Regions from separate parts of the Kitasatospora sp. NPDC056446 genome, predicted to be linked through region 3. Evidence: riboswitches for the same ligand, from Rfam matches in the RefSeq annotation. Region 3 holds a riboswitch; each other region holds the start of a gene.
The links. A riboswitch is a leader RNA that binds a small molecule or an ion and turns the genes downstream of it on or off. The one in region 3 is predicted to bind cyclic di-AMP.

Region 1: another riboswitch for cyclic di-AMP. It lies ahead of ACFQ6N_RS03640 (M23 family metallopeptidase); the one in region 3 lies ahead of ACFQ6N_RS24135 (NlpC/P60 family protein).
Region 2: another riboswitch for cyclic di-AMP. It lies ahead of ACFQ6N_RS30285 (transglycosylase family protein); the one in region 3 lies ahead of ACFQ6N_RS24135 (NlpC/P60 family protein).
Region 4: another riboswitch for cyclic di-AMP. It lies ahead of ACFQ6N_RS23735 (peptidoglycan DD-metalloendopeptidase family protein); the one in region 3 lies ahead of ACFQ6N_RS24135 (NlpC/P60 family protein).

What each region holds. Positions count from the first base shown of each region.
Region 1 covers NZ_JBHTRF010000003.1:221,825-229,330, reverse strand. The annotation lists gene ACFQ6N_RS03650 (GNAT family N-acetyltransferase) at 1-314, opposite strand, end outside; gene ACFQ6N_RS03645 (hypothetical protein) at 357-1,232, shown strand; gene ACFQ6N_RS03640 (M23 family metallopeptidase) at 1,320-2,168, opposite strand; cyclic di-AMP (ydaO/yuaA leader) riboswitch at 2,181-2,339, opposite strand; gene ACFQ6N_RS03635 (YiaA/YiaB family inner membrane protein) at 2,549-2,839, shown strand; gene ACFQ6N_RS03630 (alpha/beta fold hydrolase) at 2,957-3,799, shown strand; gene ACFQ6N_RS03625 (TetR/AcrR family transcriptional regulator) at 3,948-4,514, shown strand; gene ACFQ6N_RS03620 (PP2C family protein-serine/threonine phosphatase) at 4,873-6,000, shown strand; gene ACFQ6N_RS03615 (SpoIIE family protein phosphatase) at 6,007-7,506, shown strand, end outside.
Region 2 covers NZ_JBHTRF010000064.1:29,370-36,875, forward strand. The annotation lists gene ACFQ6N_RS30275 (septum formation initiator family protein) at 1-227, opposite strand, end outside; gene eno (phosphopyruvate hydratase) at 422-1,708, opposite strand; gene ACFQ6N_RS30285 (transglycosylase family protein) at 1,960-2,874, opposite strand; cyclic di-AMP (ydaO/yuaA leader) riboswitch at 2,879-3,047, opposite strand; gene ACFQ6N_RS30290 (cytochrome P450) at 3,313-4,743, opposite strand; gene ACFQ6N_RS30295 (SDR family NAD(P)-dependent oxidoreductase) at 5,010-5,435, shown strand; gene ACFQ6N_RS30300 (MazG family protein) at 5,440-6,528, opposite strand; gene ACFQ6N_RS30305 (protein kinase) at 7,310-7,506, opposite strand, start outside.
Region 3 covers NZ_JBHTRF010000040.1:37,892-45,397, forward strand. The annotation lists gene ACFQ6N_RS24115 (rhomboid family intramembrane serine protease) at 1-251, opposite strand, end outside; gene ACFQ6N_RS24120 (hypothetical protein) at 453-716, shown strand; gene ACFQ6N_RS24125 (NYN domain-containing protein) at 1,026-2,336, shown strand; gene ACFQ6N_RS24130 (NlpC/P60 family protein) at 2,536-3,570, shown strand; cyclic di-AMP (ydaO/yuaA leader) riboswitch at 3,909-4,062, shown strand; gene ACFQ6N_RS24135 (NlpC/P60 family protein) at 4,073-5,209, shown strand; gene ACFQ6N_RS24140 (NlpC/P60 family protein) at 5,435-6,481, shown strand; gene ACFQ6N_RS24145 (hypothetical protein) at 6,658-7,506, shown strand, end outside.
Region 4 covers NZ_JBHTRF010000039.1:30,474-37,979, reverse strand. The annotation lists gene ACFQ6N_RS23735 (peptidoglycan DD-metalloendopeptidase family protein) at 281-1,246, opposite strand; cyclic di-AMP (ydaO/yuaA leader) riboswitch at 1,249-1,459, opposite strand; gene ACFQ6N_RS23730 (MFS transporter) at 1,742-3,277, shown strand; gene purB (adenylosuccinate lyase) at 3,301-4,731, opposite strand; gene ACFQ6N_RS23720 (MarR family winged helix-turn-helix transcriptional regulator) at 4,843-5,298, opposite strand; gene ACFQ6N_RS23715 (DUF3037 domain-containing protein) at 5,457-5,873, opposite strand; gene ACFQ6N_RS23710 (HipA family kinase) at 5,870-6,625, opposite strand; gene ACFQ6N_RS23705 (NAD(P)/FAD-dependent oxidoreductase) at 6,809-7,506, shown strand, end outside.

The DNA.
Region 1 (7,506 bases), on a different contig from region 3:
ACGTAGCCGAGGTGGGCGGAGCGGTGCTTCCCGAGGGTGAGCGAGGCGTGCGCGATCGGCGTCGCGTCCGCCGGCTCCGCCGCGTCGGCGAGCCTGGTGACGGCGAGCCGGTAGGTGTCCCGCTCCCCGGCCATCGCCTCCTCCAGGTAGAGCTCCACCTGGTCGGCGCAGGTCTCCCGGTCGCGCGGCTCGAAGGGCAGGTAGCGGGTGACCTCCGGGTCGCCGAAGAGCGCGTGCAGCGCGTCCACGTCGCCGTCGGTGTGGTGGTACTCGCGGATGGCCAGCCGGGGGCCGGTGAGTCGTACGGGGACCATGGCTGCCGACCCTACCGGCACCCGGCGGCTACCGTTCGGACTATGAACGACGAAGACCTGCGGCTCGCCCCGCGCACCAGGGCCGCCGACCTGCTCGCCTGGGCGGACGGGCAGGACCGCGCTCCGGTGGCCGAGGGGCCGCTGCGCGCGGTCCTGGCGCTGCTGGAGCTGGGCGAGGGCAGGATGCACGACGGCTGGCCCGAACTGACCTCCGACGCGGTGGAGCACCTGCTGTACGAGCGGCTCCACCTGTACGTCCAACCCGCGCCCGAGGAGGACCCGCTCGCGTACGGCGACGCCGTCCGGCTGCTGGTCGACCACCAGCGGGCGGTCCGGCGGCTGAACGCCAAGCGCCAGGAGCGGCTGCACGCGGAGGCCGAGTGGCAGGGCGAGGTCGCGGCCGGGCTGCTGCGCCGCGCCGACCTGGTGACCTGGCCCCGGCTGTACGCGCTGCTGCTGCACGCGTACGGGGTGGACGTCGCGGACCCGGAGGCGGTGCGGGACTGGCTGGCCGGTTTCGGCGGGCTCGCCGAGGAGGAACGGCTGGCCGCGTTCGAGGCGCTGGCACCGGCGGGCTGGCTGGACGAGCCGGACGAGCGGGGCTGGGGGCCCGGCCGGGTGCTGTCGGTGGGCATGGCCACGGACGGCGCGCGCCGGCTGCTGGAGCAGGGCCTGATGCGGCGCAGCTACCGCAACCTGGCCGAGCTGACGGCGCTCGGGCGGCCGATGCCGGACGAACTGGCCGGGGACTTCGGGCGGTTCGAGGAGGCCGCGGTCGCCGTGGCGCTCGACCTGTTCGGGGAGTGGACGGTGCCCGGGCTGCCCCGGCTGCTGCTGGAGGAGTTCCCGGAGCTGGCGCCGGAGCCGGGCCAGGAGGAGATCGACGCGTACCTGGCGCAGTTGCCCGCCGAGGACTGAGGCGCAGCGGAGAGCCCTCGGCCGCGTGTGCGGCCGGGGGCTCTCGGGCTTCCGGGACTCTCAGGGCTTCGGGCTCCCGGGCCTTCGCTACGGGTTGAGGCCGCGCTGCTGGAGCCAGGGCTCCGGGTCGACCGGGGCGCCGCCGCCGGGGCGGACCTCCAGGTGCAGGTGCGGGCCGGTGACGTTGCCCGTCGCGCCGACCTTGCCGATCTGCTGGCCGGAGGTGACCTTGCCGGTGCCCTTGATGATCGAGGAGAGGTGGCAGTACCAGATCTCGGTGCCGTCGGGCAGCGTCTCGACGATCCGGTAGCCGTACGAACCGGACCAGCCGGCCGAGGTGATGGTGCCCTGGCCGAGCGCGTACACCGGGGTGCCGGTGTCGGCGGCGAAGTCCAGGCCGGTGTGCAGGTTGGCCCAGTAGCGGGCGCTCTGGCCGTAGTGGGCGGAGAGCCGGTAGTCCTTCACCGGGAGGGTGAGGGCGGCGGCCTGGGCCCGTTCGGCCTCCTCGGCGGCGCGCTTGGCCTCGGCCTCCTTGGCGGCGGCCTTGGCCTCGGCCTCCTGCGCGGCCTGCACCCGGGCGCTCTCCTCGGCGGCGGTGCGCTGGCTGTCGGCCTGCTGCTGGATGCGGGCGGCGAGGGCGAGGCCGGGGTCGGCGGCGAGGGCGACCGGGGTCTCGTCCGGGCTCTCGACGGCGGGGGCGGCGGCCGGGGTGGCCGAGGCGAAGCCGGTGGCGCCCAGGGTGGCGGCGACGGCGGTGACGCCGAGCAGTGGGGAGGCTCCGCGGGTCTGACGCGGCATCCGGTGGCGGTTGGTCTCGGCCTCGGGGCCGAGGAGTCCGGGGCCGTGGAACTCGGGGCCGTCCGTACCGGGGTGGTCGAGGAGCCGGGTACCGGCTGCGGGGCCGGCCGGGTGTGCCGGGGTGTGCGTCGACGCCACGGAGGCGCGCTCCTTTCCTTCCTTCGCGCCTACCGGGTTAGCTGACGGGTTCGGAGCAGGAAGGTCTCCTACGGCCGGGCCGGAGCCCCGCCGATTCACCCCAAGGAACGTGGTTCCCCGGCTCCCTGACCTGCCCGGAGGCCGGTCTGCGGGATTAGGCGACGGCGCACGGTGCCGTCTGGGTACGGCGTTGACGACCGCGCTGCGTTATCAAACGTTAATCCTAGGACGCCCTGATTCCAAGCCATCCGTCCGGGACGGCTGTGGAACACGTGATCGGACGTCAACGAACGACCCCTCACCGGGGCACCCGATCCGAGCACTCCATCTGAGTACTCCTACTCATGTGCGAGCCGCCCGCACGGCCGCATCCTGGCGCCATGAGCGCACCGATGCAGAACCGCACCACGGCCGCGTACTACATCCAGGCCATCCTCTCCTTCGCCCTCTCCGGCACCGCCCTCGCCGTCGGGATCGCCTACCTGCCGGTCGGCGGATGGACCCGGGCCTTCCTCGGGATCGGCCTCCTCTACACCGTCACCTCCGCGTTCACCCTGGCGAAGGTGATCCGGGACCGGCACGAGTCCAACGAGATCGTCAGCCGGGTCGACCAGGCCCGCCTGGAGAAGCTGCTGAGCGAGCACGACCCGTTCCGGGCGGACGGGGTCTGAGGCGCGCGCGGCCCGCCGTCGGTACCAGTGCTTGACGGCTAAGGCTATTAGCCTTAGCTTTATGGCTATCGGCAGTATTCGCCGATGCCCCGCAGCGGCGGACCGAGGAGGCCCACCATGAACGCCACCACCCCGAGCACCCGGTACCTGGACGTCCCCGGCGGACGGATCGCCTTCGACGACACCCGCCCGGACGACGGCACCCACCAGGGCGACGCCGCCCCCGTCGTCCTGCTCCCCGGGATGCTCGACAGCCGGGCCGCGTACCGGCACCTCCGCCCGCTGCTCACCGCCGCCGGCCACCGGGTCGTCACCATGGACCTGCGCGGCTTCGGCGAGTCCTCGATCGCCTGGGACGACTACGGCCCGGCCGCCCTCGCCGACGACGTCCTCGCCCTGCTCGACCACCTCGGCATCCCGCGCGCCGTCCTCGCCGGGAACTCCTACACCGGCGCCACCGTCGTCAAGGCCGCCGGGGACGCGCCGGAACGGGTCGCCGGGATCGTCCTGATCGACGCCTTCGTCGAGAACCCCGAACCGGGCGCCCTGATGCGCGGCGCCATGGGCCTGATGGGCGCGGCGCTCGTCCACTGGCCGGCCTTCTGGGGCTTCTACCTGCGCCGGATGGCCTTCCCCGGCGCCAAGCCCGCCGACTTCGACGGGTACGTCGACGGCCTGGTCGCCGCCCTGCGCACGCCCGGCCGCAAGACCGCCACCCGCGGGTACGTCGGCGGGGACTCCTCGCCGACCGGCTGGACGGCGGCCGTGCGGTGCCCGGCGCTGGTCGTCATGGGCAGCAAGGACCCCGACTTCCCGAAGCCGGAACTCGTCGCCGACCGGCAGGCCGCGGCGCTCGGCGCCCGCAAGGCGATGATCGAGGGGTCCGGCCACTACCCGATGGCCGACAACCCGCGGGCCACCGCCGACGCGCTGCTGCCCTTCCTCGCCGGACTCGCCTGAGCCGACCGCCCGCCCCCGGCCTCCCCAGCCCCGACCCGACACACCCCGACACGCCCGGCCCCCACACACCGACACGCCCGACCACTCGCCCCACCCCGACGCGCCAGACCGACGCCCCCCCCCGCTTCCGTACGGAGAGACCCGAACCATGCCCCGCGTAGGACTGACCCCCGACCAGGTCGTCGACCACGCCCTCGCCCTCATCGACGAACAGGGCGCCGACACCCTCACCCTGGCCGCGGTCGCCGCCCGGGCCGGCGTCGCCACCCCCTCCCTCTACAAGCACGTCAGCGGCGGGCTCGCCGAACTCCGGCGGCTGATCGCCGTCCGGGTCACCGACGAACTGGCCGACCGCCTCGCGGACGCCGCCGTCGGACGCAGCGGGGACGACGCGGTCGCCGCCGTCCTGCGCGCCTACCACGCGTACGCCACCGAGCGGCCCCACCGCTACACCGCCCTCCCGCAGGCCCCGCAGCCCGACGCCGACCTGACCGGGGCGGCCGCCAGGCTCGTCGGCGTGATCATCGCCGTCCTGCGCGAGTACGGCCTCGACGGCTCCGAGGCGGTCCACGCCGCCCGCACCGTCCGCTCCCTCGCCCACGGCTTCGCCTCCCTCACCGCCGCCGGCGCCTTCCAACTCGCCGAGGACCTCGCCACCACCCAGGACCGCCTGATCGCCACCCTCACCACCGGCCTGCGCAACTGGCCCGCGTAGGGCCCGTCTTCGATCGTCGGCGCGCGGGCATCGCAACGCGGAAGAGCAGAGGGGCCGCCTCCCGCCGGAGGCCGGGGCGCGGCGGCCCGCAGTCGGGGGGTTTCGACGACGGCCCCGGGCCCGCGACACCGGAAGTCGGGCCCGCCGACTTCCCGCGCCGCACCGGGCGCGGGGAGGCACGGGCGGCCCTGGGCGGGCCGGCGGCCGCCCGGGACCGGCGGCCGGGAAGCCGGGCCCGAAGGCTTCTCCCGCGCGCGGCGCCCCGCAGGTCGGCGGAGGGGCCCGGCCGCGGACGGGTTAGTGTGGCCGGTCTGATCGGTGGTCATGAGGGGACCGCCCCCGTGGCCGGAGGTCGTAGGTGCCCGCACTGGTAGCGAGGGCGCGCCGGTGGTACGGGCGGCTGCTGGACGGGGACATACGGGCCGGACGGCTGGCGCTGGGGGTGCTGCTCGGGGTGACGGCGGCACTGGGCGTGCTGCCGATCCTGCTGCCGTACGGGTGGCCGCCGTCGGCGCTGGTGCTGCCGGTGGTGGGCGGGGGCCTGGTGCTGCGGCGCGGCCAACTGCTGGTGCTGGTGTGCGTGGCGCTGGCGGGCAGCCTGCTGGGGGCGGCGGTGCAGGACCCGCACGGGGTGCGGCTGGGGGTGACGGTGGTCGTGGGCCTGACGGGCGCGACGGTGCTGGCGGCGAACCGGTTCCGGCACCGGCTGGGGCTGCGCGGCACCCAGGGCGACTCGATGCTGCTGGAGCTGGCCGAGCACAACCGCGCGCTGGCCCGGCTCCCGGAGCGGCTGCTGGACTGGCACTTCGACAGCGCGCTGGCCCCGGCCGGCGGCGCCTCGTTCTCCGGGGACTTCCTGCTGTGCGCGCACCGCCCGGAGGAGGACCTGCTGGAGCTGGTGCTGGTGGACGTGTCGGGCAAGGGCAGCCGGGCGGCCGCCCGGTCGACCCACCTGTCCGGTGCCTTCGCGATGCTGCTGGGCCGGGTCCCGCCGGAGGCGTTCCTGCCGGCCGCCAACGACCACCTGGTCCGGATGGGCTGGGAGGACGACTTCGCCACCGCCGTGCACCTGGCGCTGCACCCGGCGACCGGGCACTACCGGCTGTTCAACGCGGGCCACCCGCCGCCCGTGCGGTACTGCCGCCGCGACGGCTGGGAGCCGTCCGAGCACGGCGGCCCGGCGCTGGGCCTGGTGCCGGGCGCGCCGTACCCCGCGGTGTCCGGGCGGCTGCGGCACGGCGACTCACTGCTGCTGTTCAGCGACGGCCTGGTGGAGGTGCCCGGCCGGGACCTGGACGAGGGGGTGGGCCGGCTGCTGGCCGCCGCCGAGCCGGTGGTGCGCACGCACCGGACGCAGCAGCAGTCGGTGCGCGGCGCGGCCCGGCGGCTGGTGCACACGGTGGCGGAGCACGTCGCGGACGACCGGACCCTGGTGCTGGTGCGGCGGCTCGGTCATCAGTCACCGCCTGGGGAAATGGGGTATTAAGAATCAGTGCCCCCCTCCGAGGACGAGAACCGGCCGGCGGACCGGACGCAGGCGGCGGACCGGCCCCGGACCCCGGACCGGACCCCGCCGCCGCTCGGCGCCCCGACCACGCGCAGCGCGATGCGCTGCGTGCGCCTGCTGCTCGGCTGCACCAGCGCGGCCGAACTGCTCGGCACCGTGCTGGCCGAGGGCCCGGGGTGGATCACCGGCGAGGGTTCGGCGCTCTACCTGCTGGACTCCACCGGGATGCTCCGGCTGACCGCCTCGCACGGGCTGCCGGAGTGGGCGCACGAGCGCTACGGCGTGGTCGACCCGGACAGTGAGCTGCCCGCCGCGATCGCGCTGCGGCTGCGCCGCCCGTACCTGCTCGGTCCGGAGCACATCAGCGTCGACTACCCGAACCGGAACGCCGGCATGGGCACCGGGATGATCGCCGTGATCACCCTGCCGATGGTCGTGGACGAGCGGCCGGTCGGCGTCCTCGCGCTCGCGCTGGCCCACCGGGGCACCGTGCCCCGGCGCGACCTGGACGTCCTGGAGACCATCGCCGAGGCCTGCGGGCACCGGCTCTCCCACCTGCTCGACCACGCGGACGCCCGGCTGCCGCGGGACGCCCGCCCGCCGCACGGCGTCCGGTCGTCCGAGGGCCCGGCGGCGGGGACCGACGGGGCGGACGCGGGCCGGCCCGCCGGGCCGGCCCATCCGCTGCTGTCGCTCGCCGTCCGGGCGGCCGGGCACGGGGCCTTCGAGCGCGACCTGGTGACCGGGGAGAGCTACTGGGACATCGCGGCGTTCCGGGTCACCGGGCGGCCGGTCTCACCGGACGGCTCCGCCCCCGAGTTGGACCGCCTGGTCCACCCCGAGGACCTGCCGGACGTCCAGGCGGCGCTCGCCGAGGCGCTGGCCACCGGCGGGCACTACCGGATCGGCTACCGGGTGCTGCGCCGGGGCGGCCGGGTGGCGCGGGTCGAGGAGTCCGGCGAGGTGATGCTGGACGTGCACGGGCGGCCGGTGCGGATCGCCGGGCTGCTCGCGGACGTCGGGCACCGGGAGCGGCCGCCCGCCCAGGAGTCGGGCTCCCCCGCCGCCGCCCGGACGGCGCTGCTGCTGGCGCTGACCCGGGCGCTGTCGCGGGCGGTGACCGTGCGGGACGTCACCACCGCCGTCACCGACATCGCCCGCCCGGCGCTGGGCGCCGCCGGCATCGTCCTCGACCTGGTGGACGAGGGGCGACTGCTGCCCGTCTCGCACACCGTCTACGGGGGCCCGCGCCGCACCGAGCTCACCCGTCTGGCGGACCTGTCGGCGGACGTGATGCAGCGCTCGCTGACCCGGTCCGCCCCGCTGTTCAGCGAACCCTCCGCGGCCCGGGCCCGGCGCGACCCGCTCGCCCCGGCCGCCTGGGCGGTGCTGCCGCTGGTCGCTTCCGGGCAGCAGGTCGGCTCCTGCCTGATCACCTTCGCCGCCGAGCGGGCGTTCAGCCGCGAGGACCGCACCCTGTACTCG
Region 2 (7,506 bases), on a different contig from region 3:
TACTCCGGGTCCTGCCAGCGGGCCCTGTCCCGGCGCAGCTGCTCGACCTGCTGGCGCGCGTGGTCGGCCTTCGCCCGCTGGGCGGAGATCTCGGCGCGCTGGGAGATGAACTGCCGCGTCGGGTAGGCGAGGATCGCCACCAGTGAGCAGAGCACCAGGACGAGGACGGTCGCCCGGCTCGTGAACCGAGGCCGGGCCGCCAAGCCCGGGATCCGCAAGCCTGCCATCTCCCGTATCCCCTCCTGGTCGCGACGGTGCCCCGCCGTCCACCCTACGGGGTGAACGGCGGGGCACCGGTCAGGCTGGCGCTACCGGGGACGCCCGGCACCCGCGCCCGCTGTGCCCACCGGTCCGCGGAGCGGTCCCGGTCGGCACTCGGCGGGGCGGCCGTGCCGGTCACCCGGCGGAGCGGGCCTGCTCGTCACTCGGCGGAACGGAACCGGGGGAAGGCGCCGCGGCCGGCGTACTCGGCGGCGTCGTCGAGGATCTCCTCGATGCGCAGCAGCTGGTTGTACTTGGCGACGCGCTCGGAGCGGGCCGGGGCGCCCGTCTTGATCTGGCCGCAGTTGGTGGCGACGGCGAGGTCGGCGATGGTGACGTCCTCGGTCTCGCCGGAGCGGTGCGACATCATGCAGCGGTAGCCGTTGCGCTGGGCCAGCTCGACGGCGTCCAGGGTCTCGGTCAGCGAGCCGATCTGGTTCACCTTCACCAGCAGCGCGTTGGCGGTGCCGGTGTCGATGCCCTTGGCCAGGCGGACCGGGTTGGTGACGAACAGGTCGTCACCGACCAGCTGGACCTTGTCGCCCAGCTTGACGGTCATGGCCTTCCAGCCGTCCCAGTCCGACTCGTCCAGCGGGTCCTCGATGGAGACCAGCGGGTACGAGGCGACCAGGTCGGCGTAGTACTCGATGAGCTCGGCGGCGGTGAGCGCCTTGCCCTCGAACTGGTAGGCGCCGTCCTCGTAGAACTCGGAGGCGGCGACGTCCAGGGCCAGCGCGATGTCGCGGCCGGGCACGTAGCCGGCCTTCTGGATGGCCTCGGTGATGAGGTCCAGGGCCTCGCGGTTGCTGTCCAGGTTCGGCGCGAAGCCGCCCTCGTCGCCGAGGCCGGTGGACAGGCCGCGCTCCTTCAGCACGCCCTTGAGGGTGTGGTAGACCTCGACGCCCCAGCGGACGGCCTCGGAGAAGGACTCCGCGCCGATCGGAGCGATCATGAACTCCTGGATGTCGACGTTGGAGTCCGCGTGCGAGCCGCCGTTGAGGATGTTCATCATCGGGACCGGCAGGACGTGCGCGTTCGGGCCGCCCAGGTAGCGGAACAGCGGCAGGTCGCTGGCCTCGGAGGCGGCGTGCGCGACGGCGAGCGAGACGCCGAGGATGGCGTTGGCGCCGAGCGAGGACTTGTCCGGGGTGGCGTCCAGGTCGAGCATGGCCTGGTCGATCAGGCGCTGCTCGGTGGCGTCGTAGCCGACCAGCTCCGGGCCGATCTGCTCGATGACGGCCAGGACGGCCTTCTCGACGCCCTTGCCGAAGTAGCGGTTCTTGTCACCGTCGCGCAGCTCCAGGGCCTCGAAGGCACCGGTGGAGGCACCCGACGGGACAGCGGCACGACCCGTGCTGCCGTCGTCGAGGCCGACCTCGACCTCGACCGTGGGGTTGCCACGCGAGTCGAGGATCTCACGGGCTACGACGACATCGATGGACGGCACGATGCATCTCCTTGCGGAAGCAGGTCCGGCTGACGGTGGTGCTGCCAGCGGGACGATTACGGAGTCGTTACGGACCAGAGCCTAACCGCCCGTGCTCCCGGGGCCACGTCGACCTCGCTTCCGTCTCAGCGTGTGGCCCGGCTACCCACCGGTAGTTCACCTGCTTGTCCCACCTTGTCCCACCGGGGCGGGCGAATGCGGACGAAGGGGTCCGGCAGCGCCGGACCCCTTCGCACGCACGGCGGTTCGGCTCAGCCGAAGTGCAGCACCTGGCCGGGCATGATCAGGTTCGGGTCGCCGCCGACGGTGCCGTGGTTCTGGTCGTACAGCGCGTGCCAGCCGCCGGACACGCCCTGGGCAGCGGCGATCGTCGACAGCGTGTCGCCGGCCCGGACGGTGTAGTCGTGGCCGGACGCCGGGGCGGCCTGCGGGGCCTGCGGGGCCTGCTGCGCGGCCTGCGGGGCGTACTGCGGCTGGGCGGCCTGGCCGGCGTACTGCTGGTAGACGCTCTGGTGGCTGGTCCAGTACCAGGCGCCGTTGTTCTGGTACCAGTACACCTTCGCGGTCGCGTCCCACCCGGCCTGGCCGGAGAAGCCCGGGGTCTGCGGCTGCGCCTGCTGCTGCGGGGCGCTCTGCTGCACCGGCTTCTGGACCGGCTTCTGCACGGGCTTCTGGGCGACCGGCTTCTGGGCCGGGGCGGCGGGCTTCTGGGCCTGCTGCTTGGGGGCCTGCGCGGGGGCGGACTGCGGCTTGGCGTCCGAGGAGGTGTCGACGGAGGCCGGGGCACCGCCCTTGCTCAGACCGGCCTTCTGCGAGCAGACGGGCCAGGCGCCCGGGCCCTGCGAGGCGAGGACCTTCTCGGCGACCGAGATCTGCTGCCCCTTGCTGGCCTGGTTGGCCTGCGGCGCGTACGCGGTGCCGCCGTACGCCTTCCAGGTGCTGGAGGTGAACTGCAGGCCGCCGTAGAAGCCGTTGCCGGTGTTGATGCCCCAGTTGCCGCCGCTCTCGCACTGGGCGACGGCGTCCCAGGTGGAGGCCGGGGCGGCGGAGGCGCCGGTGGCGGTGAGGAGCGGCATCGCGAGTCCGACGCCGGCCACACCGGCGACGGCGATGGCCTTCTCGGTCTGGGTGCGACGACGGTGACGGCCGGTTCCGACGAACAGCATGAAGGGTCCCTCTCCGTACGCCTGCGAGGTGAGCTGTCGGGTTCGGACCGGGAGGTGGCCCGGCCGCCGTGCGCGGAAACGATTCCGCTCGGGCGGCTTCACCCCAAGCCGTCGGGAAACGGCAACAAACCTGGTTCCCCCGCCCCTGCCCAGGGTTCTGGTCGGTTTCCCGTGGCGCGGCGGGCAGGATTCGGCGTTCCGCGCACGAGGTCCGCAGCTGCGAACTCCAGGGAGAGTAGACAGAACATCAGACCGATCACAAGCTCATATCACCGATATCACACAGAAATTACGGCCCGTGTCCGATCGCCTACCAACGGCGGCTATATGTCCGGATTGATGGGTGTTCAACCCCCGCCCACGGGCCGCCGGGCGACGTTTCGTCAGGGCGCCGCCCGGCGTGTCGCCGGCGCATTGTCGGCGTTTCGTCAGCTCGCGTCAGTTTGTCGAGGGCGCGGACGGGGTGTGCGGAAGCGTATGCGGAGGCGTATGCGGGGAGCGGCTCTCCGGAGTGAATTCGACCGGGAGTTCCCGCAGGCCACGCATGATCAGACCGCCGCGCCAGCGCAGATTCTCCGGGCTTTCCGCCAGCCGCAGATCCGGCAGCCGGGACAGCAGGGTGGACAGCGCGGCACGCCCCTCCAGGCGGGCCAGCGGGGCACCGATGCAGTAGTGGATGCCGTGCCCGAAACCCAGATGGGGATTGTCCGCCCGGGCCAGGTCCAAGGTGTTCTCGTCCGCGAACCGGGCCGGATCGCGGTCCGCCGCCGCCAGCACCACCAACACCGGGTCGCCGACCGGGATCGCCACGCCGCCGATGGTCAGCGGCTGCGTCGCGAACCGCCAGGTCGCCAGCTCCACCGGCCCGTCGTAGCGCAGGAGTTCCTCGATCCCCGTATCGAGCAGCGCGCGCTCCCCGCGTACGACCGACTCCTGCAGCAGCCCGCGCTGCCCCGGGTTGCGCAGCAGCGCGTACGTACCGTTGCCGATGAGGTTCACGGTTGTCTCGAAACCGGCGAACAGGAGGATGAAGGCCATCGCCGCGGCCTCGTTCTCCGTCAGGTGCTCGCCGTGGTCGCTCGCCCGGATCAGGCCCGAGATCAGGTCGTCCCCGAGGTCCGCCCGCTTGCGGTGGATCAGCTCCAGCAGGTACGCCCGCATCCGCTTCACCGCCCGCCCCACACCGCCGCGTTGGCCGCCGCCGTGGCGGATCATCATCCCGGCCCAGTCGCGGAAGTCGTCCTGGTCCTCGGACGGCACGCCGAGCATGTCGCAGATCGCGTAGATGGGGAGCGGGAAGGCGAACTCGTGGATCAGGTCCGCCGAACCGCGCTGCGCGAAACCGTCGATCAGCCGGTCCGTGAGCTGCTGCACCCGCGGCTCGAACTCCGCCACCCGGCGCGGCGTGAACGCCTTCGACACCAGCCGGCGCAGCCGGGTGTGGTCCGGCGGATCGATGTTCAGCAGGTGGGTCATCAGGTCCGCCTGCCGCTCCCCCGGGATGCCCACCCGGCCGGTGCGGTGCGCCTGCCCGCTGTGGTGCGCCGGGTTCTTCGACAGCCGGCCGTCCGCCAGCGCCTGCCGGGCGTCCGCGTACCTGGTCACCAGCCAGGCCTCGACGCCGCTCGGCAGCGTGGTGCGGTGCACCGGGGAGTGCTCCCGCAGCCAGGCGTAGGCGGGGTACGGGTCGGAGGCGAACTCCCAGGTGAACAACTGCGGGGCCGCGGGCCGGCCGGGGGCTCCGGGCGTGCCGTCGGGCTCGGCTCCGGGCCGGGCGGCTTCCGGCACGGGGTCGGGCGCGGATTCGGGCTGGGCGGGGGCTTCTGGCCGCACGGCGGCGGGCTGCGCGGGGTCGGGCTGAGCTGGCATGGTTCGACCGTATCCGGTGCGCACCCGCCCCCTTCCCCCGGCGGCCCGCGCCGCCCGCGTCAACGGCGTGCGACCCGGACGCCAACACTCCGTGGACGACCCGTGGACGGTCCGTGGACAGCTCTTGGACAGCTCTTGGCCGGGCGGCGGGCGTGAGCCTGGTCACCTGAGGGGTAATCCCTGTTGCGGAGGATCAGGACCTGCCTACGATCCTCCGCAGTACGCGTGGGCGCCGGTGCGGTGCCGCCCACAGGGAGGAGCAGACCATGCGGGTCAGCGGATCAGTCGTCGTCATCGCGGTACTCGACGGCGGGTCGGGCGCCGACCTCGCCCGCCGGTTCGCCGCGGCCGGCACCGCCGGAATGCTGATCGCCGACCAGCACGTCGGCATCGCCGAGGACCTCGCCGCCGAACTCGACCGGCCGGGCTGCCCCGTCGTCGGCGTCTCCGGCGACATCCGCCGACCCAGCGACGTCGCCGCCCTCGTCGACACCGCGGAGAAGCACCTCGGCCCGATCGACCTCTTCGCCGTCGCCGGCCCGGACGGCGAGCGGATCGTCTCCCTCGCCGACCTGCCCGCCCACCTCGACCTGGAGCGGCTCGCCGAACTCGTCGTCCTCGTCGGCGAGGCCATCGGGGAACTCGTCCCGCCGCAGCGGCGCCCGGTCACGCACACCGCCACGGCGGCCTGAGCGACTACTCGCCGGCCGCTTCGCCGTCCGGCTCGTCGTCGAATTCGCCGTCGGGTCCGCCGTCGGATTCGCCGTCCGGCTTGAGGCCCTCGGCCGCGCGCACCGCGTCCCGGTAGCCGCGCGCGGCCGAACGCAGCGCCGCGTCCACGTCCACCCCGGCGTCGTGCGCCCGCTGCGCCACCGCCAGCAGCAGCCGGCCCGCCGACGCCGGAGTCAGCTCCGCGGGCAGCTCGTACGACTCGTCCGACACCTCGGTGAAACCCGCCCGGCGCACCCGGGACACCAGCTTCGCCGCGTACGCCAGCGCGGGCAGCCCGGCCGGCACACCGTCCAGCACCGACTCCCGGTCCGCCTTCTCCGCCGCCTTCAACTGCTCCCAGTTCGCCTCCACCTCGGCGGCGCCCTCGGCCTCGACGTCCCCGAACACGTGCGGGTGCCGGTACATCAGCTTCTCGACGATGTCACCGGCCACGTCGTCCACGGTGAACGGCTCGGTCGGGTGCTCCTCGGCGATCCGGGAGTGGAAGAACACCTGGAGCAGCACGTCGCCCAGTTCCTCGCGCAGCGTCCCCCGGTCCCCCTCCTCGATCGCCTCGACCAGCTCGTACGCCTCCTCGACCAGGTACTTCACCAGGCTCTCGTGCGTCTGCTCCGCGTCCCACGGGCAGCCGCCCGGCGAGCGCAGCCGGTCCATCACCGTCACCAGGTCCAGCAGCCGCGAGCCCGGCAGGTCGTACGAGCCCGGCAGCACCTCGATCTCGGGCACCTCACCGGCCCGCTCCACCGCGAGCCGCGCCAACGCGTCGGTCAGCCCCGGATCCCCGTCCGGACCACCCAGCCACACCGTCGCCCCGGCCCCGGCGGGCTGCCCGGTCAACAGCCGCGCCAACGCGGGCGCCGACCCTGGGGCCACCACCTCCACCGCCACCCCGGCCTGCCGAACCGCCGCCACCTGCGGATGCCCCTCGTCACCCACCAGCACCCGCCCGGCCGACCGCAAGGCCTCCCAGGCCGGCCACGCCAGCAGCCCGGGAGCCACCCGGTGGGTGGTGGTCAGCAGGATCAACTTCGCGCCGGGAACATTCGTCGTCACACCCCGAACCTACCCGCCGACCCCCACCCCGGCCGCGCCACGGGAAGCCACCCCCACCGGCGGCCGGTCACAGCGGAACGGGCCCACCCGGCGAAACCCCCAGCTCGCAGGGCCCGCAGCACCGGAAGTCGGCCCAGCCGACTCCCCCCACCTGAGCGCCAACCATCCACAAACGAAGTCGGCCCCGCCGATTTCCCGCGCGCGAACGGCAACCCACCACAGCGGCGGACACCGACCAAAACGCCCACCCTCGCCGGCACAGGAAGTCGAACCCGCCGACCTCCCACGCCCACGCAGCGGCCAAGCACCACCGGGCCGAACGAGGCCGGCGGGAGCCGAGGTCCGAGGTGGAGAGCGGGTGGCGGCGAAGCACAGCCCGGCGGGGCCCGTCAGGAACCCCACCCCAACCGGCGGACCCGCAGCACAGGAAGTCGAACCAGCCGACCTCCCACGCCCACGCGGCGGCCAAGCACCACCGGGCCGGGCGGGGCCGGCGGGAGTTGGGGCGGGGTGGAGAGGGGCGGCGGCCAAGCACAGCCGGGCGGGGCCCGTCAGAAACCCCACCCCAACCGGCGGACCCGCAGCACAGGAAGTCGAACCAGCCGACTTCCCACACCCACGCGGCGGCCAAGCACCACCGGGCCGAACGAGGCCGGCAGGAGCCGAGGCGGGGGAGAGCGGGTGACGGGCGGAGCGCTGCCGGGCCGGGCGGGGCCGGCGGGAGCTGAGGTCCGGGGTGGGTCCGGGGCGGGGAGGGGTGGCAGAGGTGCCGGTGGCGGGGTCAGTGGGGGGTGGGGGGCCAGGGGGTTTGGGGGTGGAGGGTGGAGAGGGATTCGCGGAGGCGGCGGACGGTGGGGTGGTGGGGGCCGTCGCGGCGTTCGCGTTCGAGGAGGACGGGGAGCAGCCATTGCCAGGCGTTCTGGGGGTCGCCGGCGGCGGCGAGGTGGAGGCCGATGCGTTCGCGGAGGTCGTAGCCGC
Region 3 (7,506 bases):
TCGGCCAGCTGTCCGGCGGTCAGCGGCCGTCCGGCCAGCAGCTCGGCCGGGACGGCGCCCCAGCGCTGCTCGTACCGCTGCTCCGCGCAGACCCGGGCCTGCCCGGTGCCGTACAGCGGGTTGAGCCCGGCGGCCGGGCCGAGCAGGAACACCAGGGTGTTGACCGCGATCAGGGCGTAGGTGACCGCCGGGGCGGGCACCTGCGGCCGGCCGCCCCGCGCGGCAGTGTGGTCGGGGGCCGCGAGCGCCATGCGGCCAAGCATCCCTCCGGGCGCCGCAGGTGACACGGCGGTTTACGGCAGGTGGACTAGCCCTGGTATTCCGCTGACCGGTGGTCGCGGCGGTTGCCCCAGGCAATAGGCTTGGGGCGGGCATTCCCGCCTCCCGCCGCCGACGCCGGGGCTCCGGGGGGAGCGCCTGGCCCACACAGGGACCACCCGAGAGGACCCCCGATGACCGTCCCCGCCCTGACCGCCGAGACGCGCTGGCGCTGCACCCTGTGCGGCAACCTGACCCGCTTCGACGTGACCCGCACCGCCCGGGTGACCGAGTTCCTGCACTTCGACCTGGCCGGCGACTCCAAGGTCGAGGAGACCGAGGTGCTCAGCGAGACCGTCGAGTCGGTGCGCTGCCGCTGGTGCAACGCGGTGGACCAGGTCGAGCTGGTGGCCCGTCCGGGGGCCGAGGACGCCGAGGCCCCGACCGGCCAGGGCTGACCCCGCCGGTGCGGCGGGCGGTGCGCGGCGCGCCCGTCCGCCGCACGGGACAATCGATACGCAGACAAGACGCACGGGGCGTGACGACTGGGGGAAGTCGCGGCCGTACCCCGCTGAACCAGGATCGGAGCCGAGGACGTGGTGGACGCAGCGAAGGAGCCCGGCGAAGCGCAGGGACTTCGGCCCGCTGCGCAGGCGCCGGAGGCCGGGACGGACCCGGCGGGGAGCGCCGGCCCGGGAGCGGTCGAGGCGTCGGCCGCACCGTCCGACCCCTCCTCCGACGCCGAGGGGTCCGCACCTGAGCGCGCCGTGGAGAAGCTGGACCGGCCGCTGCCCGAAGGGGTGCGCCGGCGCGTGGTCGGGCTGGCCTCGGACGCGCTGGGAGGGCTGCCGCCGGGCGAGCTCCCGCAGAGCCTGCGCCAGTACGTCAAGTTCACCCCCGCGCGGCGGGCCAAGTACGCGGCCACCGCGCTGGCGGCGGCGCTGGAGGCCGAGCCGGCCTTCCGGGTGCGGATAGCGGAGCGGCTGCGGCTGGGGCAGCCCGACCTGGTGCGGGCGCTGGAGTCGGGCAGCGTCCCGGGCGCCGCCGATCCGATGGATGTCGCGGCCGCCGCCTACCTGGTGCGCTCGACGGGCTGGAGCCGGCTGGTCGCCGAGGCGGGCGAGGAGGCCGAGCGGGCCGGCGCCGAGGACGCGGCCGCGGAGGCGACCCGGCTGGTGGAGAAGCTCCAGTCGGAGCTGGCCGAGGTCCGGGCCGCCGCCCGGGCGGACCTGGAGCGGCAGCGCACGGAGTCGGAGAGCGTCCGGCGGGAGGCCGAGTCGCTGCGCAAGAAGGTGCGTTCGCTGGAGAGCGACACCCGCCGCGCGCAGGCCGAGACGCGCCGGGTGGCCGGCGAGCTGGAGGCGCTGAAGGCCCAGGGCGCGGCCGAGCGCGGCGCGGCCGAGGTCGAGGCGCGGCGGCTCAGGCACCGGGTCTCCGAGCTGGAGACGGCCGCCGAGCAGGGCCGCCGGTCGGCCCGTGAGGGGCGCAGCGTCGAGGACATGCGGCTGCGGCTGCTGCTGGACACCGTCCTGCAGTCGGCGCAGGGCCTGCAGCGGGAGCTGGCGCTGCCGGTCTCGCAGATCCGCCCGGCGGACCTGGTGGAGGCGGTGGTGCCGGGGGCGGCCTCGCCGCACGACGTGGCGCGGCGCGGGCTGGCCGAGGACGATCCGGCGCTGCTGGACCAGCTGCTGGCGATCCCGCAGGTGCACCTGGTGGTGGACGGCTACAACGTGACCAAGACCGGCTATCCGGCGCTGCCGCTGGAGCAGCAGCGGATCCGGCTGCTGGGCGGGCTGGCGATGCTGGCCCAGCGCACGCAGGCGGAGGTCACCTGTGTGTTCGACGGGCAGGACCTGGACGTGCCGGTGATGATGGCGCCGCCGCGCGGGGTGCGGGTACGGTTCAGTCGGACCGGGGAGACGGCGGACGAGCTGATCCGCCGTCTGGTGCGGGCCGAGCCGCAGGGCCGTCCGGTGGTGGTCGTGTCCACCGACCGGGAGGTCGCGGAGGGCGTGCGGAAGGCGGGCGCGCGCCCGGTGGCCTCGGTGCTGCTGCTGAACCGGCTGGCCCGGCCCTGAGGGTCGGCCGGGTGGAATGACGCCTGCTCAGAGGCGGTTCGGCGGCATTGTGCGGGTCCGGTGAAGCCGGTGGGGGAAACCGGGTTCACGCCTTCGGGGAGTAGCAAAACGGATAGATCTTCACTAGGGTCTGGCGTCAAACCTATATTCCGGAATGTCATCCGATCGGGTGAGTCCGTTGGAAGAAGGAGCCGGTCCCTTGGCATCCCACCGCCGTCCCAAGCAGCCGAGCCGCGCGCGGGTCTCCGTGCTCACCGCGGCCGCTGCGACCGCGGTCGCCCTCTCCGCCCAGGTGGCCGCGCACGCCGCGCCGCAGCCGAACAAGACCGACGTCAAGGCGCAGATCGACCAGCTCCAGGAGGAGCAGGAGCAGGCGGCGGAGAAGTACAACGGCGCCAAGGAGCGGGCGGACCAGCTGCGCAAGCAGGCCGACCAGCTCCAGGACCAGGTGGCCCGCGGCCAGGAGCAGATGACCCAGCTGCAGGTCGGCCTGGCCGAGGTGGCGGGGGACCAGTACCGCTCCGGCGGCATCGACCCGTCCGTCCAGCTGATGCTCTCCTCCGACCCGTCCGGCTACCTGGACAAGGCCTCCACCGTCCAGCAGGCCAGCACCACGCAGGCCGAGGCGCTCAAGTCGCTGCTGGACCAGCAGCGCCGGCTGGACCAGGAGAAGACCGAGGCCGCCACCGTGCTGGCCTCGCTCGACACCACCACCAAGGACCTGAACCAGTCCAAGGCGGACGTCAACACCAAGCTGAAGGCCGCCCAGGACCTGCTGAACTCGCTCAGCAGCGCCGACCGCAACGCGCTGAAGGCCCAGCAGGCGCAGGACGACCGCGCCTCGCGCGGCAGCGACCGGGTCGACCTGGGCAACCTGCCGCCGGCCAGCGGCTACGCGGCCACGGCCGTGGCCAAGGCGATGAGCAAGCAGGGCTCGCCGTACGTGTGGGGCGCCACCGGGCAGAACACCTTCGACTGCTCGGGCCTGATGGTCTGGGCGTACGGCCAGGCGGGCGTCTCGCTGCCGCGCACCTCGCAGGAGCAGGGCCACTACGGCACCGCGGTGACGCTGGCCACGGCCCAGCCGGGCGACCTGGTGGTCTACGGCGGCGACATGCACCACGTCGGGATGTACATCGGCAACGGCATGGTGGTCCACGCGCCGCACACCGGTGACGTGGTGAAGGTGATGAAGGCCGACGCGATGCCGATCAACACCATCCGCCGGGTCTGACGGCCCGACACGCCGCAGGGGCCGACCGGTCCTGTGATCCGCGCCACCCTCCGCCCTGGGGGGTGGTGTTCGGGTTTTCGAGTGTTTCGCGACCACTTCGTGAGACCTGATCAGCCTTGCGTAGGACCGTGGTCACGATCGGTCATTTTCACAAAAGAACTTGGGTAATCTTCCGTCTTTTTTCTGACAAGGATTTGAACCGATCACGGTTCAGTTACTAGGGTCGTGGTCCGAGCCACCGCACAGTCGATCACCCAGCCTGGGTGGCGGCGGTGGTTACCGCCGAGTTCGTGAGGCAGCGGGGCAGGTCGAAGCGACTGCCCGACAGGGGAGCCCAGCAGTCGGGGGCGCTGCGCAGCGGAGCCGGGGAACCACGTTCCTCCGGGGTGAATCGGCGCCAGGTCGGCCGTCTCGACGGCCGTGAGGCGTCGTAGGGCATGCTTCCGGCCCGAACCCGTCAGCTCACCCGGTAGGCGGACGTAGGAAGAAGGAGTCCGCCTTCGTGGCGTCCCATCGTCGTCCCAAGCCAGCAGGCCGCGCCCGCGTCTCCATCATGACCGGCGTCGCCGCCGCTGCCGTCGCCCTCTCCGCGCAGTCCGGCGCCCACGCCGACCCGCAGCCGACCAAGGACCAGGTCAAGGAGCAGGTCGACCAGCTCAACGAGCAGGCCGAGGTGGCGACCGAGCAGTACAACGCCGCCCAGGAGAAGCAGCAGACCCTGGAGAAGCAGGTCTCCGGACTGCAGGACCAGGTGGCCCGGCAGCAGTCCCAGGTGACCGACCTCCAGGGCGGCCTCGCCGAGATCGCCGGGGAGCAGTACCGCAACGGCGGCATATCCCCGACCGTCCAGCTGATGTTCTCGTCCAGCCCGGACAGCTTCCTCAACCAGGCCGGTGCGCTCAACCAGGCCGGTGACACCCAGAAGAACCAGCTGAAGCAGCTCCAGGAGCAGCAGCGCAAGCTCGACCAGGACCGCACCGAGGCCCAGGGCAAGCTCGCCGAGCTGGAGGCCACCACCCAGCAGCTCAAGGCCTCCAAGGACGACGTCCAGACGAAGCTCAAGGCCGCGCAGGACCTGCTCAACACCCTGACCGAGCAGGAGCGCCAGGCGCTGCGCGCGGCCGAGGAGAAGGCCGCCGCCGACGCCAAGGCCCAGGCCGACGCCGCGAAGGCCCAGCAGCAGGCCGCCGACCGCGCCTCGCGCGACAACAGCCGCACCGACCTGTCCGGCGGCTCCTCCGCGGCCGCCGCCAAGCCGGCCGCCCCCGCCCCCGTCGCCCCGGGCAGCTCGCGCGGCGCGGCCGCGCTGTCCGCCGCCGCCTCCAAGGTCGGCAGCCCGTACGTGTGGGGCGCCAGCGGCCCGAGCTCGTTCGACTGCTCCGGCCTGATGGTCTGGGCGTTCAACCAGGTCGGCGTCTCGCTCCCGCGCACCTCGCAGGAGCAGGCCCACGCCGGGACCCGGATCGGCACCGACCTGTCCCAGGCCCAGCCCGGCGACGTGCTGATCTTCTACGGGGACGCCCACCACGTCGGCATCTACGCCGGCAACGGCCAGGTGCTGCACGCGCCCAAGCCGGGCGCCTCGGTCCGCTACGAGGCCGTCAGCAACATGCCGCTGTCCGCCATCGTGCGGGTCTGACCCCACGCGGTACTTCCAGGCCCGGCCTTCCACCACGGAAGGCCGGGCCTGCGGCTTTGTCGGCGGATCGGGCTGATGTCCGATTACGGGTCAAATATTCGGGTCCGGAAGGGTTTGGACTCGCTTGCCCGGACTCGCTAACGTCTGCCACCGGACTCCCGCTCGACGGCCGCCCGCAGTGCGGCGGCGGTGGGTCCGCACCGCAGGATTGGAGCCGCTGCCGCCATGCCCGTGCACCGCCGTTCCCAACTGCTCGCCCGTGCGCTGGTGCTGACGGCGGCCGCGACCACCGCGCTGGGCGTCGCGACCGGGGGAAGCGCCCAGGCCGCCCCCGGCAGCCCCGACCCGGGCGACCGCAAGGACGTCAAGGCCCAGGTGGAACAGCTCTACGACGAGGCCGAGCAGGCGTCGGAGAAGTTCAACGCGGCGCAGGAGGCGCAGCACCGGCTCCAGGGCGAGACCACGATCCTCCAGGGCGAGATCGCCCTCGCGCAGGACCAGCTCAACCAGCTGCGCGGCGACCTGGCGACGGTGGCCGGGGCCGAGTACCGCGACGGCGGCATGACCCAGACCGCCCAGCTGATGCTGTCCCCCGACCCGGAGGGCTACCTCGCCCGCGCCCGCACCATGGGCCAGGCCTCGGAACGCCAGCAGGAGACGCTGCACGAGTTGGTCACCCGCCAGCGCCGGCTCGACCAGCGGCGCACCGAGACGGCCGGCAAGCTCGCCGAACTCGACCAGGCCCGCCACGCGCTCGCCGACAACAAGCAGCAGATCCAGCAGCGGCTGGCCAAGGCACAGAAGCTGCTCAACGGCCTGGGCGTCACCGAGCGGACCAGGATGGCCGCCCAGGACGCCCGGGACGCCGAGCAGCGGGCCACCCGCGGCACCGACCGGCTCGACCTGGGCACCGCCCCGCCCGCCTCCGAGCGCGGGGCGGCCGCGCTGGCCGCGGCGGTGCGGATGATCGGCTCGCCGTACGTCTACGGGGCCACCGGGCCCCGCGCGTTCGACTGCTCGGGTCTGATGTACTACAGCTGGCGGCAGGCCGGAGTGACCCTGCCGCGCACCTCGCAGGCCCAGGCGTCCGCCGGGCAGCGGGTCAACCTCTCCGAAGCGCGACCGGGAGACCTGGTGATCTTCTACCGGGACATGCACCACGTCGGCATGTACGCCGGCGGCGGGGTGATCGTGCACGCCCCGTACCCGGGCGCCAAGGTCCGCTACGAGAGCGTCAACGCCATGCCGGTGTCCGGGGTGGTCCGGCTCTGAGCACGCCGCCGCCGGGCCCCGCCGACCACGGCCCGGTCCACATACCCGGCCGGGCGCTGTCCCGCCGCGGCGCGCTGCTGCTCGCGGCCGGCGGGCTGGCCCAGCTGTCGCTGCCGCCGGCCGCCCCCGCCGCCCCGGCCCGGCCGGCCGCCGACCGGACCGCCGAGGCGGCCGCGGTGCTGGCGGAGCGGGCGCGCTCGCTGCCCGCCCGGTCGGGACTGCCGGTGGCCGAGGCGGTGTACCGCAACCTGGTGCTCGCGGCGGGCGGCGGGCCGGACCGGCTGACCGCCGCGGCCGACCTGGCGGTGCGGATCGCCGGGTACGACGAGTACCCCGTGGTGTACCCGCGCCGGATCGGGCTGGCCCGGGCCGCGGACGGCTGGCGGGTCGAGAGCGAGGAGAGCGCGAGCGGGCCGCCGGCCCTCTGGGACCTCGGACCGACCCGGTCGGCGCCGGGCGCGCACTGCCTGGTGCTCGCCCTCGCGGACGGGCCCGACCCGGCCGGACTGGCCCTGGTGGGGGACCGCGCGGTGCCCGCCGTCGAGGCGGTCTGGGGCACCGCCTGGCCCGGCCGGCTGCTGCTCGAACTGGCCGCCACCGAAGAGCAGTTCGCCCGGCTGCTGGAGGGCGACCCGGCCGGCTGGGCGGGCATGGCGGCGGTCACCGTGGCCGCCCCCGGCGCGCCCCGGCACACCCCGGCGGACCGGGTGCTGGTCAACCCCGAGGCGTACGGGCGGCTCAGCGGCTTCGGCCGGCAGGTGGTCGTCACGCACGAGGCCACCCATGTCGCGACCCGGGCCGACACCCGGGCCTGGACGCCGCTGTGGCTCTCCGAGGGCGTCGCCGACTGGACCGCCTACCGCGACTCCGGCCGCACCCCGCGGCAGATCGCCCCCGAGCTGGCCCGCGACGTCGCCGCCGGGCGGCTGCCCGCCGCACTGCCCGCCGACCGGGACTTCGCGGCCGGCGCCACCGGCATCGCCCAGGCCTACGAGCAGTCCTGGCTGGCCTGCGAGCTGATCGCC
Region 4 (7,506 bases), on a different contig from region 3:
CCCCGCAAGGCGCGGATCATCCGACAACCCCGCTGCCTGACGGCAGAGTTGACGCCATGTTCGACCGCCCGGAGCCGGCCTCGAACGACCGGACGCCCCGGAAACGGCAGTGGCCGGCCCGGCTCGCGAGGGGGTATGTCCCGCGAGCCGGGCCGGCCTGGGCGTGTCCCGCGCCCATGTCCGCCGCGCGGCGGTCACCCGGTCGAGCGGTCACCCGACATGACCATCCCGGAGGACCGATTCGCTCCGCAGCAGCGGTGGTTCCTGAGACCCCGGAGGGTCAGAGCGCGACGCCGTGGGCGCGCAGGTAGGCGACCGGGTCGATGTCCGAGCCGTACTCCGAGCCGTTGCGGATCTCGAAGTGCAGGTGCGGGCCGGTCACGTTGCCGGTGGCGCCGGAGAGGCCGATCTGCTGGCCGACGGTGACGGACTGACCGATCGTCACACCGATCGAGGAGAGGTGCGCGTACTCGGCGTAGTGGCCGTCGGCGAGCTTGATCTCCACCTCGTTGCCGTAGGCGCCGCCGTTGCCGGCCTTGACCACGACGCCGTTGCCGACGGCGCGCAGCGGGGTGCCGGTGGAGGCGACGAAGTCCTGGCCGGTGTGGTGGCCGGAGGCCCACATCGAGCCGGCCACGCCGTAGGCGGTGCCCAGCTTCGGGTTGGCCAGCGGCGCGACGAAGGCGGCACTGGCGGCGACCGGGACGGCGGTCACGGCCGGGGCCGGGGCCGCGGTCTGAACCTGGGTCTGCACCTGGGCGGACGGCTTGGCGGCCTCGGTCTGGACCTGGACCTGGGCCTGCGGCTTGGCGGCGGCGGCCTGGGTGACCGGCGCGGCCGGCTTGGCGGGCTTCGCCGGGGCGGCCGGAGCAGCCGGGGCGGCGGCGTGGCCGGCGAGCGCGAGCTGCTGACCCGGGAAGATCAGGTTCGGGTCGGCACCGACGAGCGAGCGGTTCTGCTCGTACAGCGCGTGCCAGCCGCCCTGGACGTTCCGGGCGTCGGCGATCTTGGACAGGGTGTCCCCGCTGACGACGCGGTAGCTCTCGGCCGAGGCGGCCGAGGCGGCCGGGGCCGGCGCGGCGGCCTGGGCCGCCGGCGCGGAGGCGGCGGCGGGGGCCGGGGCGGTGTGGGCCTGGGCGCTGATCGCGGTCACCAGCGGAAGGGCGAAGGAGACACCGGTCACAGCGGTGGCGATGCCGATCCGGGCGGCGCGGGGCAGGGCGATACGACGAGCCTGTGCAGGCATGGAATTTTCCTCTCCGACGCCTGCGAGGTGAGCTGTCGGGTTCGGGCTGGAGTTGCCCGGCCGCATGTGCGGCTTCACCCCAAGCCGGTCCTGGACGCCCGCGCCCTGAGGCGCGAACTCCGGTCCGGCGACTTACCTGTGGGTCCCCCGCTCCTGCCGTACAGAGTTCAGATCGAACCACCGGGCAGCGGCAGGATTCGGCGTTCCACCCGGCGGATCCGTCCGGACTGGCCGGGCGGTCGCTGAACTAAAACCCATCCGTTCGGGTGAAGCAATGTCGATCTCTTGAATCGGCAACCATCTCCCTGGTCACCGTCACCCTCCGGATACCGGCCCGCACAGTGCGTACACAACCCATTCACCCCCCGCCACTGATCCACGACCCTGCGCCGAAGTCGACGCCGCCGCGCAGTCGCCCGCTCACGCACCGCACGCCACCGACACACCCACCGGTGACCCTTGTCACGTACGCCTCGGGAGGCGCAGGATCGGGCCGTGGCCACCTCCGAGGCCGGCACCCTGCGCCTGGGCACCGCGCAGGGTCGCTGGGTACTACTGGCGACCGTGCTCGGCTCCAGCATGGCGATGCTCGACGGCACCGTGGTGAACGTCGCCCTGCCCCGCATCGGCACCGATCTCGGTGCCTCCCTGGCGTCCCTCCAATGGACGCTGAACTCCTATCTGCTCACCCTGGCGGGCCTGATCCTGCTCGGCGGCGCGCTCGGCGACCGCTACGGACGGCGCCGGGTCTTCCTGATCGGCGTGGTCTGGTTCGCCGCCGCCTCCGCGGCCTGCGCCGCCGCGCCGAACATCCAGGTGCTGGTCGCCGCCCGGGCCGTCCAGGGCATCGGCGGCGCGCTGCTCACCCCCGGCTCGCTCGCCATGCTCCAGGCGGTCTTCCACCCTGACGACCGCTCGGCCGCGGTCGGCCTGTGGTCCGGCCTGGGCGGGGTGTCGGCCGCGGTCGGCCCCTTCCTCGGCGGCTGGCTGGTGGACGGCCCCGGCTGGCGCTGGATCTTCCTGCTGAACCTGCCGCTCGCGGCCGCCGTGATCGCGGTCACCACCAGATCGGTGCCGGAGAGCCGGGACAAGGGCGCGTCCGGCCGCTTCGACGTGCTCGGCGCTGTGCTCGCCGCACTGGCGCTCGGCGCGGTCACCTACGCGCTGACCGCCGCCGGCGAGGGCCTGTCCCCCGCGGTCTGGGTCACCGGGGCGATCGGCCTGGTGCTCGCCGCCGCGTTCGTGGCCGTCGAACGCCGCGCACCCGACCCGATGCTGCCGCTCGGCCTGTTCTCCTCCCGGCTGTTCACCGCCGTGAACCTGGTCACCCTCTGCGTGTACGCGGCCTTCAGCGGCGTCTTCTTCCTCCTGGTGGTGCAGCTCCAGATCGTCGCCGGCTTCTCGCCGCTGGTCTCGGGCTTCGCGCTGGTGCCGATCACGGTGCTGATGCTGGCGCTGTCGGCGCGGGCCGGCCGGCTCGGCAAGCGGATCGGCCCGCGGATCCCGCTCACGATCGGCCCGCTGCTGTGCGCCGCCGGGGTGCTGCTGATGCTGCGCACCGGCCCGGACTCCTCCTACTGGGCGGACGTGCTGCCCGCCGTCACGGTGATGGGCTGCGGGATGACGCTGCTGGTCGCACCGCTGACCGCCACCGTGCTGGCCGCCGTCGAGGTCCGGCACGCGGGCATCGCGAGCGGGGTCAACAACGCCGCCGCCCGCGCGGCCGGCCTGCTCGCGGTGGCCGCCCTCCCGGCACTGGCCGGGCTGAGCGGCGACGCCTACCGGGTACCGGCCTCGGTCGACTCCGCCTTCCACACCGCGATGCTGATCTGCGCGGGCCTGCTGGCCGCCGGCGGGCTGATCGCCTTCACCACCGTCCGGGGCAACGTGCTCGCCCCCGAGGACCACCCGGTGGCCGAGCCCGACTGCGAGTGGAGCTGCGGCACCACCCCGCCGCTCGACCCGGGCCACGTCCACACGCACGAGGGCCCTGCCACCGGTCCGGTGGCAGGGCCCTCGAAGCCGAGCTGACCCGGCGTCAACTCACGGGCGTATCAGAGGATGTCGCCGGGAGCGTACTTGGCGGCCGCCGGGTAGGCGGCCGCGACGGCGTCCACCTGGCGGACCACCTCGGCGACCTGGGCGCCGGCCGCACCGGTGAAGGAGAGCCGGTCGGCCAGCAGCGCGTCCAGCGCGGCCCGGTCCAGCGGGATCCGCTCGTCGGCGGCCAGGCGGTCCAGCAGCTCGTTCTCCCGGGCGCCCGCGCGCATCGCCAGCGCGGAGGCGACGGCGTGCTCCTTGATGACCTCGTGCGCGGTCTCCCGGCCGACGCCCGCGCGCACCGCGCCCATCAGCACCTTGGTGGTGGCGAGGAACGGCAGGTAGCGGTCCAGCTCGGCCTCGACCACGGCGGGGAAGGCGCCGAACTCGTCGAGGACGGTCAGGAAGGTCTCCAGCAGGCCGTCGAAGGCGAAGAACGCGTCCGGCAGCGCGACCCGGCGCACCACCGAGCAGGAGACGTCGCCCTCGTTCCACTGGTCGCCGGCCAGCTCGCCGGTCATCGAGGCGTAGCCGCGCAGGATGACGGCCAGGCCGTTGACGCGCTCGCAGGAGCGGGTGTTCATCTTGTGCGGCATCGCGGAGGAGCCGACCTGGCCCTCCTTGAAGCCCTCCGTGACCAGCTCGTGGCCGGCCATCAGGCGGATGGTCTTGGCCAGGCTGGACGGCGCGGCGGCCAGCTGGACGAGGGCGGTGAGCACCTCGAAGTCCAGCGAGCGCGGGTAGACCTGGCCGACGCTGGTCAGCACGTTCTCGAAGCCGAGGTGCCCGGCGACCCGGCGCTCCAGCTCGGCCAGCTTGTCGGTGTCGCCGCCGAGCAGGTCCAGCATGTCCTGGGCAGTGCCGACCGGGCCCTTGATCCCGCGCAGCGGGTAGCGGGCGATCAGCTCCTCCAGGCGGCGGAAGGCGACCAGCAGCTCGTCGGTGATCGACGCGAAGCGCTTGCCCAGGGTGGTGGCCTGCGCGGCCACGTTGTGCGACCGGCCGGCCATGACCAGCTCGGAGTGCTGCGCCGACAGCTTGGCCAGGCGCACCAGCACGGCCACCGTACGGTCGCGGACGTGCTCCAGCGACTGGCGGACCTGCAGCTGCTCGACGTTCTCGGTCAGGTCCCGGGACGTCATGCCCTTGTGGATCTGCTCGTGGCCGGCGAGTTCGCTGAACTCCTCGATCCGGGCCTTCACGTCGTGGCGGGTGACCCGCTCACGGGCGGCGATCGAGCCGAGGTCGACCTGGTCGACGACCCGCTCGTAGTCGGCGACGGCGGTCGCGGGAACCTCGACGCCGAGGTCCTGCTGGGCCTTCAGGACGGCGAGCCACAGGTGGCGCTCGAGGACCACCTTGTGCTCGGGGGACCACAGCTGGGCCAGGGTCGCCGAGGCGTACCGGGAGGCCAGGACATTGGGGATCTGGGGCTTCGCGCTCACGCTTCGCAAGGGTAACAGCCGAGGTCATGCCGGACGTCGGCGGATGGGGTGGGCCCGGTCGGGGCCCACCGCCGGACCGTCGGCGCGGCGCCTGGGCGTGTCGGACACGCCTTACTGGGCGCCGGGCGTCCGGCCCGCCAGGACCGGCAGGACCTGCGAGCAGATCGAGTGCAGGGCGATCCGCTGGTCGTCGGTCATCGCCTCGAAGGCCTGGTGGGTGCGGGCCATCTCGCCCCGGATCCGGTTGAGGATCTCGCGGCCCTCGGCCGTGATCACCACGATCTTCACCCGGCGGTCGCCGGCCGCCGCCGCCCGGTTGGCCAGGCCCAGCGACTCCAGCCGGTCCACGATCCCGGTGACGTTCGACGCGTCGCAGCCGAGGCGCCCGGCCAGCGCCCGCATCGGCACCGGCTCCTGCACCGCCCCCAGCGCCTTGGCCTGCGAGGAGGAGAGGCCGTGCCGGGCCGCGGCCGCCGCGAAGTCCTGGAAGTACGCGGCACCGACGGAGGCCAACACCTCCATCAGCTCGGCGTTGGTCGGTACGGTCGTCGTCGCTGTCGAACCCATGGGGTCAGCGTACGACCAGGTGCTTCACCAACTCAAGCTTTGACCGGGGCAACCGTCGGCGAGCCGCCCCGCATCCGCCCCGCACGCCCGCCCACGCGCCCGCTCGCGCACGTCCCACGCGCCCCACCCGGCCCTCGGGCGCCCCTGCGGGCGCCCGCTCAGAGCACCAGCTGGTCGAACAGCCGCCGCAGCTCGGCGTCCGGGTCGGCGGTCAGCCCGGTGTGCACCGGCCCCGGCTGGACGACCGCGCTGCGCGGCGCGGTCAGCCAGCGGAAGCGCTGCCCCGGGCTGTCCCCCGCCGCCGGACCGGCCTGCGGGCCGCCCAGGCAGACCGCCTCGATCCCGTGCAGCGCCCGCCGCACCCCCTGCACGTCCGCCACCGGGTCCAGCGCCAGCAGCCGCGCCTGGTCCAGGTGCGTGCGGGCCGCCAGGTGCGAGCTCTGCCGGCAGTACAGCAGCACCCCGACGTTGACGCACTCGCCGCGCTCGACCCTCGGCACCGCCCGGATCACGGCGTACTCGTAATCGTGCAGCTCGACGGTGGCCGGCAGCGCGGACCTCGACGACCCGGTCATGCGGACACCTCCGGAAGCCAGTCACGGGGACCGGCCAGTCGCCCGGTCAGCTGGGCCAGGTACGCGGCGCGCACCTCGTCGGGCGAGTCGAAGCCGGACTCGTCCGTCAGCCAGACGTCGGGGATCTGCGCCACGGCCGCCTCCACCGCCGCCTCCGCGAGCGGCGCGAGCACCTTGTCGGCGGCGGCCAGGTCCGGCCGGGCCGCCAGCAGCGCGTGGTCGGAGGCGTCGTACGGGCGGCGCACCCAGGCCCCGGCCCCCGGCCAGTTGTGGTGGAAGATCAGGCTCGCGCCGTGGTCGATCAGGCGCAGCCCGCCGGTCGCCACCAGCAGGTTGGGGTTGCGCCAGGACCGGTCCACATTGCCGATCAGCGCGTCGAACCAGAGCACCTGGCCCGCGAGTTCGGAGTCCACCTCGAAGCAGAGCGGGTCGAAGTTGAGCGCACCGCTGACGAAGGCCATCCCGAGGTTGGTCCCCCCGCTGGCCCGCATCTGGTCCTGGATCTGCTGGTCCGGCTCACTGCGCGCGAGCACCGGGTCCAGGTCGACGGTCACCAGCTCCGGCACCGGCAGCCCGAGCCGGCGCCCCAGCTCGGCGGCCAGCACCTCGGCGACCAGGGCCTTGCGCCCCTGCGCCGCACCGACCCATTTCAGCGCGTAGAGCCGCCGATCGTCGGCCTCGACCAGGCCCGGCATCGAGCCGCCTTCTCGTAGTGGCGTCACGTACCGGATCGCCGTCACCTCGGGTAGCACGCGCACAGCCTATCGGTGCCGCTGTCCCCGCCGTGCGCCCGCCCGCGGCCCGCCCCGGCCCCGACCGCCGTGCCGCGGCCCCGCCGCCCGCTCGCTCGTCCGCTCCGCCCCGGTGGCAGCCCCCGCTGCTCCGTGCGAGTGTGGCGGACAGTAACGGGGACCTTCACGGCAAAGGGATGAGCGATGGAACGACCTCGGATCCTGATCGTGGGCGGTGGCTTCGCCGGACTGGAGTGCGCCCGCCGCCTCGAACGCAAGCTGTCACCCTCGGAAGCCGAGATCTCGCTGGTCACACCGTTCAGTTACCAGCTCTACCTCCCCCTCCTGCCGCACGTCGCCGCCGGCGTCCTCACCCCGCAGTCCGTGGCCGTCTCGCTGCGCCGCACGCTGCGCCGCACCCACATCGTCCCCGGCGGCGCCATCGGCGTGGACCCGGCCTCCAAGGTGTGCGTGGTCCGCAAGATCACCGACGAGGTGGTCGCGCAGAAGTACGACGTCCTGGTGCTCGCCCCCGGCAGTGTCACCAGGACCTTCGACATCCCGGGCCTCACCGACTACGCCCGCGGCATGAAGACGCTCGCCGAGGCCACGTACGTCCGCGACCACGTGATCGCCCAACTCGACCTCGCCTCGGCCACCCTGGACCAGCGGGAGCGCGAGTCCCGGCTCCAGTTCGTGGTGGTCGGCGGCGGCTACGCGGGCACCGAGACGGCCGCCTGCCTCCAGCGCCTGACCACCGCCGCCGCCCACCGCTACCCCCGCCTGGACGCCCGGCAGATCAAGTGGCACCTGATCGACATCGCCCCGAAGCTGATGCCGGAGCTCGGCGACCCACTCGGCCAGGCGGCCCTGGAGGTGCTGCGCGGGCGCGGCATCGAGGT